3 regions of the Paenibacillus sp. G2S3 genome follow, and region 1 is predicted to be linked to each of the others. Evidence: riboswitches for the same ligand, from Rfam matches in the RefSeq annotation. Region 1 holds a riboswitch; each other region holds the start of a gene.
The links. Region 1 has a riboswitch for thiamine pyrophosphate ahead of QNH28_RS12405 (ABC transporter ATP-binding protein). Riboswitches for the same ligand answer to the same signal wherever they lie in the genome.

Region 1 (4,271 bases):
GCTCACCGAAGGATTTATGCAAATTAAGTATTTCAATCATAACAGTCTCTCCCTTAGCTCGCAGAGTAACGACTCAGTCGTTTCTCCAAGTAATTTTGCAGTGCTGATAAAACAGAGCAGAATAGTAAATAGAACAATCCTGCTTCGCAATAGATCAGCAGTGGCTCGTAGGAGGTGGAAGCAACCTGCTGTGCTGTTCTGAACATCTCCGTATAGGTAATGGTCGCTGCAAGTGAAGTGTCTTTCACCAAGCTAATAAAGGAATTCGATAACGGCGGTACAGAAACACGGGCAGCTTGTGGCAGTATAACACGGCGCAACGCTTGCGCACGAGTCATCCCAACGGAGAAGGCCGCTTCCCATTGGCCTTTATGTATCGACAGGATAGCAGCACGTACGATTTCTGATGAATATGCTCCTACACTAAGAGTAAATCCAATGGTCGCGGCTATGAATGGGTCGAGCACAATTCCAACTGCGGGTAAACCATAGAATATAATAAATAGCTGTACTAACAATGGGGTTCCGCGAATGACCCATACATAAAAGCGGGCGATTAGCTTCGGTAGCACCCACGGGGAGAGCCGAGCTAATGCAGTCAATATCGCTAATATCAATCCCAGAGCAAATGATATCAATGCCAAAGGAATGGTAAAAGCCACCCCGGCTTTTAGCAGGGGTAGCAGTGAATCTAAGAAAATTTGTATTTTACGGTCATCCATTTTCAGACATCCTTTTTTGGCTCCAAGCTAGTTAGCTTCTGAAACCTTGTATTATTTTGAAACGTCAGCACCAAAGTATTTCTCAGAAATCTTTAAGTACGTGCCATCGCTCTTCATTTCAACAATTGCATCACTAACTGCTTTTACCAACTCATCGTTACCTTTCAAGAACACAGCAGCGCTTTGCGAACCTTCAGGAATCTCATCCACCACTTTAATTTTCACATCAGGCTTCTGTTTTTTCAGATCCAGATAAGACAAGCCATCATTTACAGTCGCATCAATACGACCCGAGGTCAGTAGGTCCATCGCTTGATTAAAGCCGTCTGTAGCTACAATTTCAGCGCCGTTCTTACGGGCGATATCGGACAGGTTACTGGTTAGAGATTGTCCGGCTTTTTTACCCTTAAGATCTGCAAAGGTCTTGATATCATTATTGTCTTCACTCACAATCAATACCGCTTTAGATACGATATATGGTTCAGAGAAATCATATTTCACTTTACGATCTTCATTAATGGATACTTCGTTAAAAATAACATCAAACCGCTTGGCATCCATCCCGGCAAAAATACCATCCCACTGTGTCTCAAAAAATTCAGGCTCAACACCGAGACGCTTCGCTACTTCCTCAGCAATTTCTACGTCAAAACCGGTCAGTTTACCCGAAGCGTCATGATAAGTAAAGGGTGCGTAGGTCCCTTCTGTTCCTATCCGCAATTTGCCGCTAGCTTTAACAGCTTCCAGACTATTTTGCGCTGTAGATGCTGCACCACCATTAGTTCCAGCTGAAGAGTTCTTAGAAGTATCGGTATTCGAATTATTGCCGCATGCCGCTACTAACACCACGGTTAATGCCAGCAGAATAGTTAAACTTAATTTTCTCATTACTAATTCCCCTCTCTTTACCCGGAATTATTCCGGTAAATTGTATACTACACTGGCTTCTGTTTACCGTCAATGATTTTTTCCGATTATATACATCGGAATTGTAATATTAGGTAAATCTCTACCCTTATATTACCCATTCTTAGAATAATCCTTCACAAGATCCTCTCTTTACATCTCAGAAAGATATGGTATATTTATAAACAAATTAAATATGGACCTGTTATTTCACTAGGGGAGTCGGCCGACTGAGACGGAGCTTCAAGCTCCGGACCCTTGGAACCTGATCTGGATCATACCAGCGGAGGGAAGTGGAGCAGAATTTTCATCCCATGCATTTTTTAGTGTTCCTATGCAGAATGAACTTTTTGACCCATTTATTTCCCACCGGAAATGAATGGGTCTTTATTTGTTTACAAACTTTTAGCGTATGCTTCCGATGCTAGTTTTGTACGAAGCTTCTCAGGTAGCCTATGCTATTCAAAACTTTTAGGAGGTTAAATCATCACGACAATCCTATCCATTCAAGGCTTAGCCTACTCTTTTCCAGAATCAAAACAGCCCCCTGTATTTACAAACTTAAGCATGGATATCAGTCAAGGAGAGTTTGTCTCTGTCATTGGGGCTAGCGGATGCGGAAAAAGTACGCTTTTCAAAACCATAGCAGGCTTGCTCGAACCGACTCACGGGAAAATAATGATTCCTTCCAGCCCATCAGCATCAAATCGCTTAGGTCAGATCGCTTACATGCCGCAGCAGGATTTGCTGCTGCCGTGGAGAACAGTGCTCGACAACTGTCTTTTGCCTTGGGAAATCAAGCCAAGGTCCAATAAACAACAGACCATCTCTCATATTCGTGAAATGCTATCACGCTTCGGTTTAGCCGATGTAGAGAAGGCATATCCTCATGAGCTATCGGGTGGCATGAAGCAGCGGGTCGCATTTCTGCGAACACTAGTGGCTGGCGCCGGCGGCCGTCTTATACTGCTAGATGAGCCATTTGGAGCGCTCGACGCTATGACCAAACGAGAGATGCACCGTTGGCTTTTAGAGCTTTGGGATGAACTGAGTCAAACGGTGATGCTCATCACCCATGATCTGGAGGAGGCGCTATTGCTAAGCGATCGAATTTATTTATTGTCTGGAGGCGTGCATAGCGAATTACAGGAGATTATTGTTGATTTACCAAGGCCAAGACATTACAAGATGAACTATGAACTCCGGTTTATAGCCTTGCGTGAAGAGTTGGAGCGGAGAATGTATGCAACCCATACCTTTTAAAAAACATCTAGACCGTTATGGCCCCTTCATTCTATTGGTGTTGTTTATTCTCGTGATCTGGGAGTCAGCTGTTCGTCTTCACTTGATTCCAGCCTTTATCCTCCCTGCACCTTCTTCAATAGGTATCGCATTGATCGAGCACAGACAATTATTATTTGGTCTGCATTTATTAGCGACATTGCAGGAAATATTGGTTGGTTTTATATTTTCGGTAATCTGTGGTGCGCTGCTGGGCACAGGGATGTTCTTATTTCGACCACTTGAAAAGGCTATCTATCCCTTCCTTATTATCAGTCAGACGATTCCGTTAATCGCACTATCCCCCATTTTTATTATGTGGTTCGGATATACGCTGTGGAGTAAAGTCGCTGTTGTGTTTCTAACTGCTTTTTTCCCAGTCGTAGTGAGTACATATGATGGTCTTCGTACAAGTGGTCAGGCATACAAGGACTTATTGTTAACATTCGGCGCAAACCGCTGGCAACTGCTTGTTAAAACCCAAATTCCGCTGGCGCTGCCCTCTTTTTTCTCAGGACTAAAGCTATCCATTGTGTACTGCGTGATTGGAGCAACCATCGGCGAATGGCTCGGCGGCAGCAAGGGACTCGGTTACTTTAGTCGAAGAATGGCTGGGAATATGCAAAGTGCTGAAATGTTCGCCGCAGTATTTCTTTTATCCGCACTCGGTGTAGTACTGTTTCTGATGATAGCTCTACTCGAAGTAATTTTTTTCAAGAAAAGAGGCTCTAACCGATGAATCATTTAAAATCCCAAATAAAATGGGTTTTTCCCATGTTTCTCATCTGTTCTGTCTTAATCTTAAGCAGCTGCGGAAAAGCATCCAACATAAGTAATCCTTCTGCTGATTCTTCTAATAACGAAAATAAGCAAACCCACAAGCTGACGATTATGCTCGACTGGTATCCCAATGCCGTTCATTCTTTTTTATATGCTGCTGAGCAAAATGGCTATTTCAAAGATGAAGGTCTGGACGTAGAGATCCAAATGCCCGCCGACAGCAATGATGCACTGAAACTTGTGGCAGTGAATCAAGTCGATTTAGCGCTTAGTTATCAACCTCAGGTGCTCATGGCACGCAGTGAGAACATTCCAGTACGTTCAATTGCAGCGATTGTGAGACATCCGCTTAATCATTTAATGGTACCTCAGGCCGGGGATATCCATAGTCCCAAAGACCTCACAGGTAAACAGATTGGGTACTCTTCCATCCCTCTTTACGAAGCCATGATTCGTACGATGATCCAAAACGATGGGGGTGACCCAAATACCAGCAAATTAATAGACGTAGGCTTTGACCTTATTCCGGCGATTGCGACCAAGCAAGTGGATGCCATTATGGGTGGATTCATTAACCACGAA
Region 2 (4,271 bases), 2.6 Mb from region 1:
TAATCGTCTCTTTTGTCCCATCGACAGCTGATACGGATGCCGCGAGGCAACGTCCTCTAAATAAAGTTCTTCCATTAGCTTATACGCCGTCGCACGCCGAATTTCGCAATTAACGCCATCCAGCATCAACGAATACTCGATCTCTTCCCGTACCGAATGTGTAACAAATTGAAATTCGGGGTTTTGAAAAACGAATGCGATATGCTCGACCGCTTGCGCAACATGCTCCGCTTCCCGGCCCGCTATCTTGCATATCCCTTCGGTCTTGATCAGTCGCATGATCGAGAGCAGCAAGGAGCTCTTGCCCGCTCCGTTATGACCGATGATCCCGATCCATTGACCAGGGGTGACGATTGCCCTCCCTACTTCGATGACCGCCCTGTTCCCTCGTTTGCCGCGAAACCTGTCCATTTCCAGATAGATATCTTCCCGATCGTTTGCGTTTGAATAACGAGTAATGCAGTCTGACCTCCGGGATTTATTCTCGATATAGTCCTCCCAGACGCCCGGATACCAAATTCCGTATTCTTGTAGCTCTCTCCTTTTAGCTGAAAAGATTTCCGTCGGCGATCCGTCAGCAATAACTACTCCTTCACGGGATAACACGACGATCCGATCGAAAAAATCGATAACGCCTTCGATCTTATGCTCAATTACGATCAAGGTAATGCCTTCGGACAGGCTTCTGATCGCAGACCATACCAGCTCCGTACCCTCACTATCCAACAGCGCCGTCGGTTCGTCCAGGAAAATCACTTCCGGCTCCATAGCCAGAACGGATGCTATGGCTAATCGCTGTTTCATCCCTTGCGATAACGATTGGATTGCGATATGGATATCGGGAATATCCAAGCCGACTTGAGCGAGATAAAGGCGGATCAGACCTGCCATCTCTTCGCGGGGGACGCGCATGTTCTCGAGAACGAAAGCCATCTCCTCGTCCACATACGGCATACAGAACTGCGTATCCGGATCTTGGAATACGTATCCCCATCTCTCGGGAACAAACGTCTCTTCGGCGATCATCGGAACTTCGATCGAACCGGGAATCAAACCGCTCAACACCTGCAGCAGCGTCGACTTTCCGCATCCGCTCGGGCCGAGCAGCAGCGTCTTCTCCCCCTGGTGGAAGGAAAGAGAAACGCCCTTGAACAACAAGGAGTCCTCTCCGGCAAACTTAAGCTTTAAGTTCTTAACTCCCGCAGCTATGGGGACTCCGGGCTCCGTCATAGTCGTGTCAAAGCGTCGTAGTCCGCCTTGGACGCCGGTCTCAACACATTGGTTACGCCTGTGAGCTCAAGCGCTTTGGACAGTCCGAAGGCGAAGATACCGGCGATGACGATACTTCCGAGTCCCCTCAATCCGATCAGCAGCGTATAGTTCCAAGCGGACAACGATTCAATGTAACCGTAGCCGAAATCCAGCACCAACGAGCCCGCCGCCGCCGCGAGCGCTGCCAACGACGTGACCCAGACGTTCGCGTTGCGATAGAGGAAAATCGCGAAGACTAACTCCGCGCCCAATCCCTGCAACGCGCCGTAATACAAGGTCGAAATCCCCCATTCGCTGCCCAATAGCGCACTTACGGAAGCCGCCGCAATCTCAGCCAGAAGCGCCACTCCCGGCTTGCGGATGATGAGAAACGCGAACGTCCCGGCAATGAACCACATGCCGTATATCGTTTGTTCCGCATGGGTACCCAGTGGTTTGACCACGTCGTACATCGGTCCCCAGATTTTATAGATAATGCCGAATACGACCGCGATCACGATGGTTACCAGAATATCAGTCAGCTTCAATCCCCGTGACCTCGTCCCTTTGTCTTGTTGTCCTTGCCTTTGTCCTTGATTAGCTTGTTCCATGCTTCAACAACTTCCCTTCTAGGTTCTTGGATTCGTTGCTCGCATGATGTGAGTAATTTTAAAAAGCCTACCCATTAATGGGTAGGCTTGCGCATGGCATCAAAAAAAAGGATGCTCGACAATAACGTCTCTACGCTGGCATTACCCAGATCAGATCGACGGTCAGCGGCATAAGGCCGCTATCTCAGCCTGACTTCATCAAGCACCCGTTTATTGCGATTCAACTTCCTATAACTTATATCATAAGTAAACTTTTTACAATATGATTTTCGTTTCCTGGGTATCCCTATCGCGGCAATGCTCACCATTGCTCGGACATCTTAAAGGTGACTGCGAGATCATCATCACCTGAGAGTGAGTTCACTACCAGGGTAACCGGCTCATCCTGAAGCTCGTAAGAGAGTCGCTCGTTAAGCAAGTTAACGGCCAAATTTGCATACGCACCAGAGATCCCTGATCCTGTACCTTGCATAATTACCTTTCCACCCGTGACCGTAGTGCAAGTGTAATTGACTAGCAGTGCTGTGTCCGTGACAGGAATATCCGTAGTTGGTGTAGGGAAATTCTCGAATGTCCCATCCAGAGTTCCACCTGCAACGACCATATAACGCACAGGTCTTTTGGATAGGATATCTAAAGCAGCCGGTCTAATTTCAGCCGCAAGACCTTGTGGAATAGTAAAGGTAGGACTCCTCATAAAGCTGATCGCTGCGAAGTCGGACGATGTAACCGATACGTTATCACGTATTTCCGAGGTTATACGGCTTACTTGAAACACTTCCAGATTAACGGCCGTCCATACACCGTTCACATCCACAAGAAAAACCTGAATCTTTAATTGCTCCTGTGAATACACAAAATTAAATTGGAATAAATCCTCTACAATAGGGTAGGTCTTGCTTAACGTTTCCCGATATTGCAGCTCAAATAATTCTTCAATAAAGACTGTCTGAGGACTTGCACTATTGGCTAAACCCGTTAAATAACAAGCCGCGCCAGCTGATCCATTGTTAACTACTTTGATCACAACTTGATTTATTGGACGAGTACCGTCGACAGGTAAATTAATGATGGTGTTTGTAGAGAGGACAGGCAATGTCTTCACACCTCCTATTCATATCAAATTATATCTATATGTTATGAAATCAATTTTTAGAATTCTTGGATGTAACCCCCACCCCCGATTTGCCACCAAATAAAGGATGTGGTAAACTCGACTTAACTTTTTATGAACGGAGGGTTACGTGTGATAGACTTTATCCGAGTTAGAACTTTGCGCGGCTAATTGAATAGCGCTAAAGCTCTGCCCATGTGCAGAGGACTCAGGATTGGTCTACCCATTTAACTCCATAGAAGCCAACAAACTAAAACGCCTTCGGCGTCCTTATAAGGACGGTAGCGTTTATGTGAGAATTATAAGGATAAAGTATATCGTGAAACTTATACTTTCTTATAATTTAAACCAACTACTACTCGTAAGGGATTAATTTATCATTCCCCTATGACCGAGCCGTTGTTTGCTTCGATATATCTATGGAAGACCCAAATGTTGTAACGGAGACTTCTCCTTATACATTTGTTCTGACGTCCTCTAACGAACCGTAAGCACAGGCAGATGGCCTGTGTTTTTTGCGTTTACTATTTACTACTGGAGGATTAATAAATATATGGAACAACTACGAGAAAAAGCTATTATAGTCGGTGTCCAGCTACAAAACGAAACAAACTTCGCTTATTCGATGGAAGAACTCACTAATCTGGCTGCGGCCTGTGACCTAGAAGTTGTAGGAGAGCTTACTCAAAAAGCGAGTCGAATCAACCCTTCCCACTATATCGGAACAGGCAAAATTCAAGAATTATCGGCGCTTCTAGAAGCGCATGATGCTCCTATTGTTATTTTTAACGATGAGCTATCCCCTTCACAGATTCGCAATTTGGAATCCTCTTTGGACCGTCAAGTCATCGACCGGACGATTCTGATTCTGAATATTTTCGCGGAAAGAGCAAAGACCAAAGAAGCACAGCTGCAAGTAGAAGTAGCCAAGCTGCAGTATATGCTGCCCCGCTTGACAGGTCTTCGAGAATCCCTCGGCAGACAGGGCGGTGGTTCTGGTCTGAAGAACAGAGGCGCTGGTGAAACCAAGCTGGAGCTGGATCGCAGAAGAATTGAAGAACGGATTTCAGCGCTACAGGTTGAGCTTCAACAGCAAGTGGCCAGACGCCAAATTCAGCGGAAGCAGCGGCATAAGAATGAGGTTCCTGTTGTCTGCCTCGTCGGCTATACGAACACCGGCAAGTCCAGCTTAATGAATGTGATGGTGGAGATGTATCATCCCGGCTCTAATAAGCAGGTGTTCGCCAAGGATATGTTATTTGCTACGCTGGAGACATCCGTTCGGAGCATTGAGC
Region 3 (4,271 bases), 2.4 Mb from region 1:
AAGCATATTCTGAGCACAAGGATGGACGATGAATGGATAAGCTTTCAACTGAGCCTTTATTACATACTGCGCTTATGCAGTTTATTTTTCCCTTTTCAATAAAAAAGGGCGATTCTAAAAAGCTTATCCAGCAGTTGCAGGATGATGGCTTCACACGTTTTTTTCTGGATAATAAAGAACTGGAAAATGCCTATTATGGAGAAGGCTACTGTGTTTCCCATGAACGAATGGAGCGCACCTATTTACCGTTTGCTGCACACATCCTTTTTCCACGACAGAAGGATGCTGACTCTTTCCGCCGCTTTTCCAGAGTAAATAATCTGGACTGTATTCTGGAGATTCCGCAGCAGTCCATATTTTTTAAAGTTCTCTCGACGGATATATTCATATGTCCTTTTCAGCTTGGATTTGTGACGATACGTGTCCAGCTTGAGGGGGATTCGATTCCCTTTAGTATTGCACTCGAATTCGCGGACCGCTTCCGAGCACTTGAGAACACCTTCGTACAGGATGACTATACTTATATCCATTGCGGGGAAGAGACCTTTGAGATGGTGGAGGATTTTGTCTTCCGAAATCTGGTGGATGGACTGGAGCCTTTTCTAGATCATTCGGATATCAATGGGGCTTATTTCGAGACGCTCCCCTTTTTCGTAGATGAAAGAATGCAGGTGCAGGCCTTTTACGGCTTTCAGAATGAAGAAGATTCTGATGAGATTAGTGTAAATCTACGCTATCGCGCCTCTCAGCTTGATGGAATTGATCTGAACGGGAAGCCCTATGCCAGTGCCAGCGATCCAGCGTATATTGCGAACTATTGTCATGAGCATTCCTATAATCGATGGGGTCCAGACACGTATTATATGATGAATGAGCAGACCTTTTGCTGCATGACACGAGCTGAACCGAAGATTGCCGTTAACCTGGCCAACCAGATGTACGGGCAATATTATTACGGATTTCTACTCAATATTTTCCACAAAATTGTTCTGCTAAAGCTGGCAAATATGCATTCCCGACTACGCATAAACCACGATTATGATGAGATCGATAATTTAATCTACTCGATTAATAAATTCTCGGCAAAGTTCTATTTCTTGGAGCTGATTTCACAGTCGCAAGGACGGGAGATTTTTCTTCAGCTGCGTAAAGTATACGGAAACGACGCTCTGTTCGAGGAAGTGAAAGAAACCTTGACTGACCTGTTTCAGTATCAAGATAAATTCCAGTCCAAGCGCCGGGATAATCTGCTGATGATCCTCACTGTATTTACGGTGGTAAGTGGGATTTATGGCATGAATCAGGTCATTGACGATCTGGATGGAAAGATTCAATGGAGTAAAATGATCAGCTATTCGCCCTTTGAGTTTCTTGCTCTCTTCGTGATTATGAGCGGGATAATGGTCAGCGTTGTCCTTACGTTAGGTGCTCTGGTTAGTGAGCTTAAGCGGCGTCACCGAAAGAAATATAAAGATCTAGACTGACGAAATGGCAGCCATAGATTTGAAAAATTTAGGAGCGTGCTACTAGACATTCCGAGAACAGCCGTCTATAATACACCGTATGCGAGAAATATAAGATATAAAGTATAGGTACAACACTTATACTTGCTTATATTGCACGTGGAAATACCCGTTAACTTCATAGAACCAGGGGTGCTGGAATTGGCCGGCTGAGATTGTATCCCACAAGATACTGACCCTTATACCTGATCTGGATAATGCCAGCGTAGGAATCGCCAATTGGTTTTGGTCCCTGTGACCTTTACTAACCTAGCGCCAAGCCAGCGTCCCGATCACTCGGGGCGCTTTTTTTGTGTAGATCACAAAAGATGTAGAAGAAATGTACATACTACACTTTATGATTCATGTTGGATGACGGGATCTGGCAACCTTAAAGGAGAGAAGAAAACATGCAACTCAAAAAAGCACTCATGCTGAGCCTCATCTGTATGCTCATTCTTGCGATTGCTGGATGCGGCAGCAACAATGGGAATACAGCCGGAAACAAAGGAAATGCTGCGGAATCGAATGCAGCGACCGGATCAAATGCTCCGAAAGAGCTTACCAAAGTTAAGGTTGCACTGGATTGGACACCGAATACGAACCACACCGGTCTATACGTAGCCAAGGATCTTGGTTATTACGCGGAAGAAGGTCTGGATGTAGAAATCGTTCAACCTGGCGCCGCGGGTTCCGATACCATGGTTACTTCTGGCGAAGCTGCTTTTGGGATCAGCGCTCAGGAAGGATTGACTCTAGCCCGTCTACAAGGCGTTCCCCTTGTCTCGATTGCAGCCATTATTCAGCATAATACTTCGGGATTCGCCGCTCCAGTAGACCGCAATATTAAATCACCAAAAGATTTTGAGGGTAAAACCTACGGCGGTTGGGGCTCTCCTGCTGAAGAAGCAGCCATGAAGGCGATCATGGACCCTGTTGGTGGCGATGTGAAAAAGGTGAAGCTAATCAGTATTGGGGAAGCAGATTATTTTACAGCCGTAAAACGCGACATTGATTTCGCTTGGATCTTCTACGCATGGACCGGTATTGAGGCTGAACTGCGTGGTGAACCTCTGGATATGCTGTACTTAAAGGATTATGCGCCTCAGCTTGATTATTACACGCCTGTGCTAACAACGAGCGAGAAGCAGATCACAGAGAATCCAGATTTGGTGAAGGCTTTCCTGAAAGCTACATCAAAAGGGTATCAGTATGCTATTGATCATCCGGAAGAGGCAGCCGCTACATTATCTAAAGCTGTGCCTGATCTAGATACCGAGCTTGTCCTAGCTAGCCAAAAATGGCTCAGCCCGAAATACAAGGACGATGCACCCCGCTGGGGCGAGCAAAAAACCGAGGTCTGGCAGAATTACGGCGACTGGATGTATGATCTGAAGCTGCTGGATAAACCGCTGGATGCAGCTAGTGCATTCACGAATGATTTTTTACCGGCGGAGTAGACCGGACTTCCCAAGTTCGTTCAAGATTCGACGCCGAGTCTGCTTCCTGAATTACTTCGTTATCAAAGTTGACTTTTTAACTACCTTATAAAATGAGAGGATTGATTATTGTGGCTAACACATTATTAAGCATTCAAGTAATTCCTAAGACTCCAAACAATGAGGACTCCATCCCCTACGTAGATAAAGCGATTGAAGTTATTCAGAAGTCCGGCGTTAAACACCAAGTGAATCCGCTGGAAACCACTATGGAAGGTGAGCTTAGCGAGCTGCTGGAGGTTGTGCGTCAAATGCAGGAGGCGCTAATCGAAGCAGGTAGTCCAAGCGTGATTTCGCAGATCAAAATCGCTCATAATCCTACCGGAATCAGCATGGATAAATTGACGGAGAAATATCGGCCGTGAGATCGACCTGGAAGCTAATATGGCCGCCCCTTGTGGCGGTCGTCTTCTTTTTAACTGTATGGCAGCTATCTGTATCTCTATTCCATATCGAATCATGGATTCTTCCGAGTCCTGCTGACATTGCTCGCGAATCTACCAGTAACGCTTCTGGTCTTTGGGTTCATACGATGGCTACGCTGCGACTCACTTTAATTGGTTTTCCGATTGGTACAGGTGTAGGCTTGATTGTTGCTCTACTTTTGCATCTTTTGCCTTGGGCCAAACGGGCTTTTTATCCACTCATTATTCTGAGTCAAAATGTTCCTTCTATCGCACTCGGACCGCTGCTTATCATCTGGTTCGGCTTCGGTCTTTTGCCCAAAATCGTGCTGATTACGCTGGTATGCTTCTTCCCGGTAGCTGTCGCTGCAATGGGCGGCTTGTCTCAAAGTGATCAGGTCATGATGAATTATATGAAAATGGCGGGCGCAAGCAAGTGGCAAATCTTCACCAAGCTGGAGCTTCCGTCTTCTATCCCGGCACTATTCTCAGGTGTAAAGATATCCGCCACCTACGCAGTTATGGGAGCCGTGGTCGCAGAATGGATTGGCGCGGATAAAGGGATTGGCTATTATATGCTCCTCCAGAAATCCGCTTATCGAACGGATCGGATGTTTGTTGCTATTGTTATTATTGTACTTTTAAGTCTCGTGCTTTTTGCTATTATCGCATTGTTGGAAAAATGGTTAGTCCGCTGGAAACCGCGCCGTAGCTCATAGAAAGGAAGATGCCTGTATGTCTCAAGCGACGCAAATGCAACAAAGAACAACTGAAATCATAAGCTCTCCTGAAGCTCATACTGCTGCACCACCTGCTCTTGAAGTAAGCGGCATCTCCAAGTCCTTCACCCATCGTCGCCGTGAGAC

Region 2: it holds a riboswitch for thiamine pyrophosphate, as region 1 does, so the genes downstream of both, QNH28_RS01315 (ECF transporter S component) here and QNH28_RS12405 (ABC transporter ATP-binding protein) in region 1, are expected to answer to the same signal.
Region 3: it holds a riboswitch for thiamine pyrophosphate, as region 1 does, so the genes downstream of both, QNH28_RS02075 (ABC transporter substrate-binding protein) here and QNH28_RS12405 (ABC transporter ATP-binding protein) in region 1, are expected to answer to the same signal.

What each region holds. Positions count from the first base shown of each region.
Region 1 covers NZ_CP126095.1:2,865,067-2,869,337, reverse strand. The annotation lists gene QNH28_RS12420 (amino acid ABC transporter ATP-binding protein) at 1-40, opposite strand, end outside; gene QNH28_RS12415 (amino acid ABC transporter permease) at 54-722, opposite strand; gene QNH28_RS12410 (amino acid ABC transporter substrate-binding protein) at 774-1,610, opposite strand; TPP riboswitch at 1,834-1,937, shown strand; gene QNH28_RS12405 (ABC transporter ATP-binding protein) at 2,196-2,891, shown strand; gene QNH28_RS12400 (ABC transporter permease) at 2,872-3,648, shown strand; gene QNH28_RS12395 (ABC transporter substrate-binding protein) at 3,645-4,271, shown strand, end outside.
Region 2 covers NZ_CP126095.1:278,786-283,056, reverse strand. The annotation lists gene QNH28_RS01320 (ABC transporter ATP-binding protein) at 1-1,230, opposite strand, end outside; gene QNH28_RS01315 (ECF transporter S component) at 1,227-1,862, opposite strand; TPP riboswitch at 1,971-2,082, opposite strand; gene QNH28_RS01310 (hypothetical protein) at 2,164-2,967, opposite strand; gene hflX (GTPase HflX) at 3,530-4,271, shown strand, end outside.
Region 3 covers NZ_CP126095.1:458,158-462,428, reverse strand. The annotation lists gene QNH28_RS02080 (hypothetical protein) at 33-1,484, shown strand; TPP riboswitch at 1,642-1,752, shown strand; gene QNH28_RS02075 (ABC transporter substrate-binding protein) at 1,913-2,962, shown strand; gene QNH28_RS02070 (thiamine-binding protein) at 3,073-3,366, shown strand; gene QNH28_RS02065 (ABC transporter permease) at 3,363-4,124, shown strand; gene QNH28_RS02060 (ABC transporter ATP-binding protein) at 4,159-4,271, shown strand, end outside.